2 regions of the Butyrivibrio hungatei genome follow, and region 1 is predicted to be linked to the other one. Evidence: predicted binding sites of a transcription regulator. Region 1 holds the regulator's gene; the other holds the start of a gene.

Region 1 (3,523 bases):
GCTTCTGTTCCAAGCTTTCTAAGAGCAGGATCACCCGGTATTACATTAAAAGCGAGGAATACACAAAATGAAACCACCACCAAAGTAATGATCATAGAAAAAAACTTTTTGATGATATATTTCATATGCATATTCCTCGCAAATCTTTAAATTACTGAGCAGGTCTTATCTTTGCAATATCCTGAACATAAAGAGGATAGAAAACATAACCTGTAAATTTCTTGTTAAGTGCTACAAAAGCTGGAAGATCCTGAATATATACGTTAGCAGCATCTTCTGAAAGGATCTTAAGGCACTCTTTATAATATTTAGTCTTCTCTGCGTCATCATTAGAAGCTACTGCCTTGGCATATGCCTCGTCATAGGCAGCTGAGCTATAGTTAAATGTGTTCTTGCTTGAAGTAGATACATATCTTGCAAGAAGGGCTGATGCAGAAAGTGTTGAAGCATCAAAACCAACTACTGTTGACTGATACTTCTTTTGCTTATAAACTTCATCAAGCCATGTGTTCCACTCTACTTCCTGAATATTAGCTGTAACGCCGATATTCTTGAGTTCTTCAGAGATAACCTGTGCTGTATCAATATGCTGAGCATAGTTTGATGGAACTGTGATAGTAAACTCAAATCCATCAGGGTAACCAGCTTCAGCAAGAAGAGCCTTAGCCTTTTCTGTATCCTGATTGTAAGTGTCGTTAAGACTTGCATCATAATACTTAGTAAATGCAGGGAACATAGCACTACCAATCTCTGTTCCTGCACCATCTGATACAAAGTTCATGATCTCCTGTGGATCAATAGCGTAGCAAAGAGCCTGTCTAACTCTTACATCATCAAATGGCTTCTCGGCATTGTTGAGGTAAAGAGCCTGTACAAGGTTCATTGTTCCTTCGTAAATCTCAAACTTATCAGAAAGCTGAGCTGCCTGAGTACTTGTAATTCTAGCGATCATATCAATAGAGCCGCCCTCAAGATCCATAACGATTGCATCGCTATTAGCCTCTACCTTGAACACTACATCCTTGATATATGCCTTCTCGCCCCAGTAATCATCAAATCTGGTTACCACAAAATTCTCCTGTGGAGAACGTGACACAAACTTGTATGGGCCTGTACCAATAGGATTTGTATTTAAATCCTTGTTAGCCTCTGGAACAATTGCAACTGTAAGAAGTGGAAGGAAATCTGAATTAGCTTCCTTAAGCACTATCTCTACGTGACTGTCATCAATAATATTCACACTGTCAATACTGGAAAATGAAGAAATGAGTGGCTCACTGCCATCTGCTCCTCTATTACGATCAATAGAATACTTAATATCCTCTACCGTAACTAAACTTCCATCGTGAAATTTGATTCCATCACGAAGTGTGAATGTGTATACCGTACTATCATCCGAAATCGTGTAATCACTGGCTACAGCAGGGATAAGATTACCGCTCGCATCAGGCTTGACCAAGCCTTCATAGACATTAAACAATACCTCCTGAATACCTGCCCCTGTTGCTGTGTGGGGGTCAAGCTCGCTGATGTCCTGAGGTACTCCAACGATAAGCTTTGAAAGATCATCTGACGTATTGGTAACATCTGTATCGGCTGTGCTAGTCACTGTTTCAGTGCTTGCCCCTGTGCCCTGGTTACCTTCCGTAGATTCTCCTGCCTTGTCACTTGAGCATCCGCCCAATGCAACAGTCAGTGTTGTTAACACGACTAGTAATAATGAGGATACACTCCTTTTCATAAAACTCCTCTTAATCATGTTAAAATCTTCCTCCTATATTAAATTGTCTAGCTCTTGTTGAGCTCAAAGAAATATTATAGCCTTGACAACTTATTGTCAAGGCTATTAGCTTACTCTTTCTTAAGAAGCGGAATGTTATTATCAGCTGAATTAGATATGGTTCCATCAGCCTCTTTCTTGAGAACTGATTTAAGTTCATCCATAAATGTATTCACATCCTTAAACTCTCTGTAAACTGATGCAAATCTTACATATGCTACAGGATCAAGATCCTGCATCTTATCCATTACTATCTCACCGATAGCTCTGCTTGGAATCTCTTTCTGTTCCAGGTTGAAGACTTCTGTTTCAACCGCATCCACCATCTTGGTGATCTGCTCTGCACTTACAGGTCTCTTGTGACAAGCTCTGAACACACCTGCCTCAATCTTGGCCCTGTCATATGGCTCCCTGATATCACCCTTTTTAATAACAATAAGAGGAATAGTCTCTACCTTTTCATATGTGGTAAATCTTTTTCCACAGGAATCACAAACTCTTCTTCTCCTGATAGACGTATTTTCGTCAGCAGGTCTTGAATCAATTACTCTTGTATCATCCTTACCGCAAAATGGGCATTTCATAGCATTTCCTCCATTTTTATAAAAGTAATATCTCCACTATATCTTGGCTACCATATTAAGCATCACACAATTTATTGTAGCATTATTTTTACAATAATTCCACACTAAATAACGTTTTTGGCAGTAAAAAAGCCCTACTCCAATGCTGGAGTAGGGCTAAATGCCGATAAATCAATCACTTTCTCTGTAAGAAATCCGGAATCTTAAGAGATTTTGGTTCAACTGTGCTCTTGATCTCAGTTGGTCTATTGATTGTCATATTAGGTCTAGGAGTAGTTGCAACACCTTCAGTTGCAAATCCAATTGTTGAAACACCAGGCTGTGCCTGCGCGATTGGTGTAATTGGAGTAACTGGTGTAACAGGAACTGTAGTTGCATGAACTGGAGTTGCAGGAGTAACTGGGGTAGCTGTAGGCTGTGAAACAGGTGTAGCAACCTTATTTATCCTACTATTCTGTGTACCAGTTGCTGCCTTGTCATCAATTCCTGTAGCAATTACTGTAACTGTGCAAGAATCTGTCTTGCTCTCATCATACATAGCACCAAAGATAACGTTAACATCATCTCCAGCGAGGTTACGAACATAATCGGAAGCCTCCTGTGCATCTGTAAGTGTGATGTCACCAGAAATGTTAATAATAACATCTGTTGCACCATTAACCTTTGTCTCAAGAAGTGGACTCTCTACTGCCATCTTAACAGCATCAGAAGCCTTGTCATCACCCTTACCAGTACCGATACCGATATGAGCAATACCCTTATCCTTCATGACTGTCTGTACGTCAGCAAAATCAAGATTGATAACTGCTGGTACATTGATAAGGTCTGTAACACCCTGTACAGCCTGCTGAAGCACTTCATCAGCTTTCTTGAGTGCGTCAGGCATTGTAGTTCTTCTGTCAACTATCTGAAGAAGCTTATCGTTAGGAATAACGATAAGTGTATCAACATTTGTTCTAATATTAGAAATACCAAGCATAGCGTTCTGCATACGAACACGGGCTTCGAAACTGAAAGGCTTTGTAACAACGCCAACAGTAAGGATACCCATCTCCTTAGCAAGCTTAGCTACGACAGGTGCTGCACCAGTACCAGTACCGCCACCCATACCACAAGTAACGAATACCATATCTGCACCCTTAAGAGCTGCAGAAATCTC
Region 2 (3,523 bases), 1.1 Mb from region 1:
CTTCCATGAGCTGCCAGAACTTCTCTTCATCTCTATTTGAAGAACAAGCAACATCAACAAGGTTAAGAGTTACAACACCCTGATTGAAACGTCCGTAGTACTTATGATCTCCCTCTTTGTAGTTCTGAGCATGAGCTTTGTTGCCTGCGTTACAGAAACCTTCAGGAACATTCTCATTATCAGGTGTAAGGAACGATCTGCATCCCATACAAGGATATACATCGCCGCCTTTGAGCTCTTTCATCTTCTTAGCAGAGATATAATCAGGAACAAGACGCTTAGCTGTACATTTAGCTGCAAGCTCTGTTAAGTACCAGTACTTAGAATCCTCATGGATATTGTCTTCATCAAGTACATAGATGAGCTTAGGGAATGCTGGTGTAATAAGCTGTCCCTTTTCATTCTTAACACCAAGGATACGCTGCTTGAGCATCTCCTCGATCACCATTGCAAGGTCTTCTCTAGTCTGTCCTTCTGGTACCTCATCAAGATACATATATACTGTAATGAAAGGAGCCTGACCATTTGTAGTCATAAGAGTGATGACCTGATACTGGATAACTTGGCATCCTCTCTCGATCTCTTTTCTAACACGCATCTCTGCGATTTCATTTACCTGCTTCTTGTTGATCTTCATTCCTGCTGTCTCAAACTCGAGAGCAACTTCCTTACGGAACTTCTGTCTGCTGACATCAACAAATGGAACCAGGTGAGACAATGTAATACTCTGTCCGCCGTACTGTGAGCTGGCGATCTGAGCAATTGCCTGTGTTGCAATATTACAAGCTGTTGAAAAGCTCTTTGGACGCTCGATCATGGTCTCAGAAATAACTGTACCATTCTGGAGCATATCCTCGAGGTTTACAAGACAGCAATTGTGCATATGCTGTGCGAAGTAGTCTGAATCATGGAAATGGATAAGACCTTCTTCATGAGCCTTAACTACATCTTCTGGTAAAAGAAATCTCTTAGTGATGTCCTTAGAAACTTCTCCCGCCATGTAATCTCTCTGAACGCTGTTAACAGTAGGATTCTTGTTAGAATTCTCCTGCTTAACTTCCTCATTGTTACACTCAATAAGAGACATGATCTGCTCGTCAGTTGTATTAGACTTTCTCACAAGAGCATGCTTGTAGCGGTATGTTATGTACTTTCTTGCAACTTCAAACTTACCAGACTTCATAAGGTCATCCTCAACCATATCCTGGATTTCCTCCACGCTGGCAGCACGAGTAAGAGATGCACACTTACTCTCAACGCTTCTCTCAATGTCGCTGATCTGACCTGCTGTTAACTTCTTCTCGTCAGTCACCTCATTGTTAGCTTTTTCGATAGCAGCAAGAATCTTATTCCCGTCAAATGTAACTTCTTTACCGCTTCTCTTAATGATCTTCATAAAAGCCCCCTAATAAAAAATATAAACTAATTTTTTGACCCAAGCTTTTGAATCACAATATCTTGTGGTCATGATTTAATGATAGTACATTATATTGTTTAATTCAAGTAACTAAATTATTAATTTTTTCTTACCAATTCCAGTCTATTATGCAGTCTGCATATGTGTTCTAGCGTTTTCGGGTCCTCAACTTTTTTTCCTGAGAAATAAAAATCCGTATTACACTGGCACAACATATTGTGGTAGTCTTCAAAATAAATCTCTTTATCTTGATCTGATGACATATTAAGTCCAAGAACGTCTGCTAAATGGTGGATAGTTCCATAATTTCCATCAATCAGAAGCGTATCCTCCCCAAAGTATCTCCTATACTCTGGCTTGAAATAGTTGAAATGTGTGCACCCAAGAACCAGTGCGCAGTATTTATCTTTATCGAAGGCAGAGAATTGCTCCTCGATATATTTGTGAACGTCCTCCGAATCAAACTCCTCACGCTCAGCAAACTCTACTAGTCTAGGCATGGCAAGAAGGTCTACTCTGTGCTCTTCATCAACTCTGTGAAGAAGATCCTTGAGCTTATCTTCTCTTATTGTGACCGGAGTCGCAATGACCATTATACGCTTTTTATCTGTCACTTCAACAGCCGGTTTTACAGCAGGTTCCATACCAAGAATCGGTATGTCAAATCTCCTTCGAAGCTCCTTGATCGCCACGCTGGTAGCTGTATTGCAAGCCACAACGATTGCCTCTGCTCCCTGATCGATCAGGAATTCTGCAATATTAATTGCGTAGCCTGTTATCTGTTCAGGAGTCTTAAGACCATAAGGCACATGCTCTGTATCTGCGTAAAATATGTATTTTTCATTTGGCAATCTGTGATAAGCTTCATGCAAAACAGACATTCCGCCTATACCAGAATCGAAAATGCCAATCTTCATAATTGTTTCCTCTTTTGCTATACTAATGATATGAGCGAGAAAAAATTTGACGAATTACAAAAATTATATGACAACACAAAAATAGGATCTCTTGTACAGGAGATCTGTGAGTACTATGCAACTAAGGATGGTTACGAGGAAAATTCATATCAGGATGAGATTGAGCCTCCTGAAATAGTGGAATCTATCTACATTCTATTCTGTCTGCAGTCAAGAGAGCAGATCCTTGACGAATTCTCTCTGGTGCAAAAGAAATATCCTACACTATACACATCTATAAAGTCACTGCACGGAACTCTTCTGGTAAACATGGATTACCAGTCATTAGAAAAAACTTGTGCTCAAAAAATTGCTGATCACGCCAAGGATACCAGTGTGGAAGAAGTTCTTTCCCACGCCGATACCTTCTCACGTTCTAGTAATACTCTTTCAGAAGCGCAGGACAGGTTTTATTCCTGGCTTCATTCCAGAAGTAGATAATTTATTCTTTAAGGTATTTCATGGATGCGTAAACCTGCTGGCCCTCATATTCCACAAGAGCCCAGGAACCATCCTCTGCTACAGCTATTCTCTTAAGCTGTGTTCCCTCGTCAACAGTTCCAACCTTTGCACTGTCTGTACTTGGGCCAGAACGCAGGTTAAGAGATGATGCACCTGTCACAGTTACCGTATCATTCTTTTCTACAAATCCGCTTGGAAGCGCAGTCACTTCTGTCTGCTGCTCATCTGGATCATTTAAATATTTATCGATCACTTTCACCTTAACAGTAAAAGCAATCATAGCCAAAATGAAAACACCTGTAATGATAGAGGCAATCCTAACAAGGAGTTCAGGAGTTATTCCGCCACGCTCCTCATCTTCTCCTTCCTCTTCGTCGTACTCTTCCTCATAATCCTCTTCGTCGTACTCATCTTCAGGATCTTCACGACGTTCTTCTCTGCGAGGCTCTTCCCTTCGTGGTTCCTCTCTTCGTGCATCTTCTTTGTGATGCTCTTTTTTAGTCTCTTCCAAAGACTCCTTTTGTCTCTCTTTGAAGTATTCTTCTCTTTCCTCAGCGTTAAAGAAATTATACGGATCCACAATCTCGATATTATTGATCTCTGTAGTTTCTGAAAGATCTTTTTTCACTTCTTCGTTTTTTTCAGACTCTCTTTTCTTGTAATCTGAAAAATTAGCAATCTTATCAGC

What was found. The regulator NrdR, encoded in region 1, represses ribonucleotide reductase genes. The targets are predictions, from matches to a motif close to CACAANATNTTGTG.
Region 2: the regulator NrdR is predicted to act here: its motif matches at 1,450-1,463, upstream of nrdD (anaerobic ribonucleoside-triphosphate reductase).

The regions. Positions count from the first base shown of each region.
Region 1 covers NZ_CP017831.1:1,971,696-1,975,218, forward strand. The annotation lists gene bhn_RS09120 (ABC transporter permease) at 1-125, opposite strand, end outside; gene bhn_RS09125 (ABC transporter substrate-binding protein) at 152-1,741, opposite strand; gene nrdR (transcriptional regulator NrdR) at 1,852-2,364, opposite strand; gene ftsZ (cell division protein FtsZ) at 2,540-3,523, opposite strand, start outside.
Region 2 covers NZ_CP017831.1:3,092,017-3,095,539, forward strand. The annotation lists gene nrdD (anaerobic ribonucleoside-triphosphate reductase) at 1-1,396, opposite strand, end outside; gene murI (glutamate racemase) at 1,516-2,334, opposite strand; gene bhn_RS14300 (hypothetical protein) at 2,365-2,814, shown strand; gene bhn_RS14305 (SH3 domain-containing protein) at 2,816-3,523, opposite strand, start outside.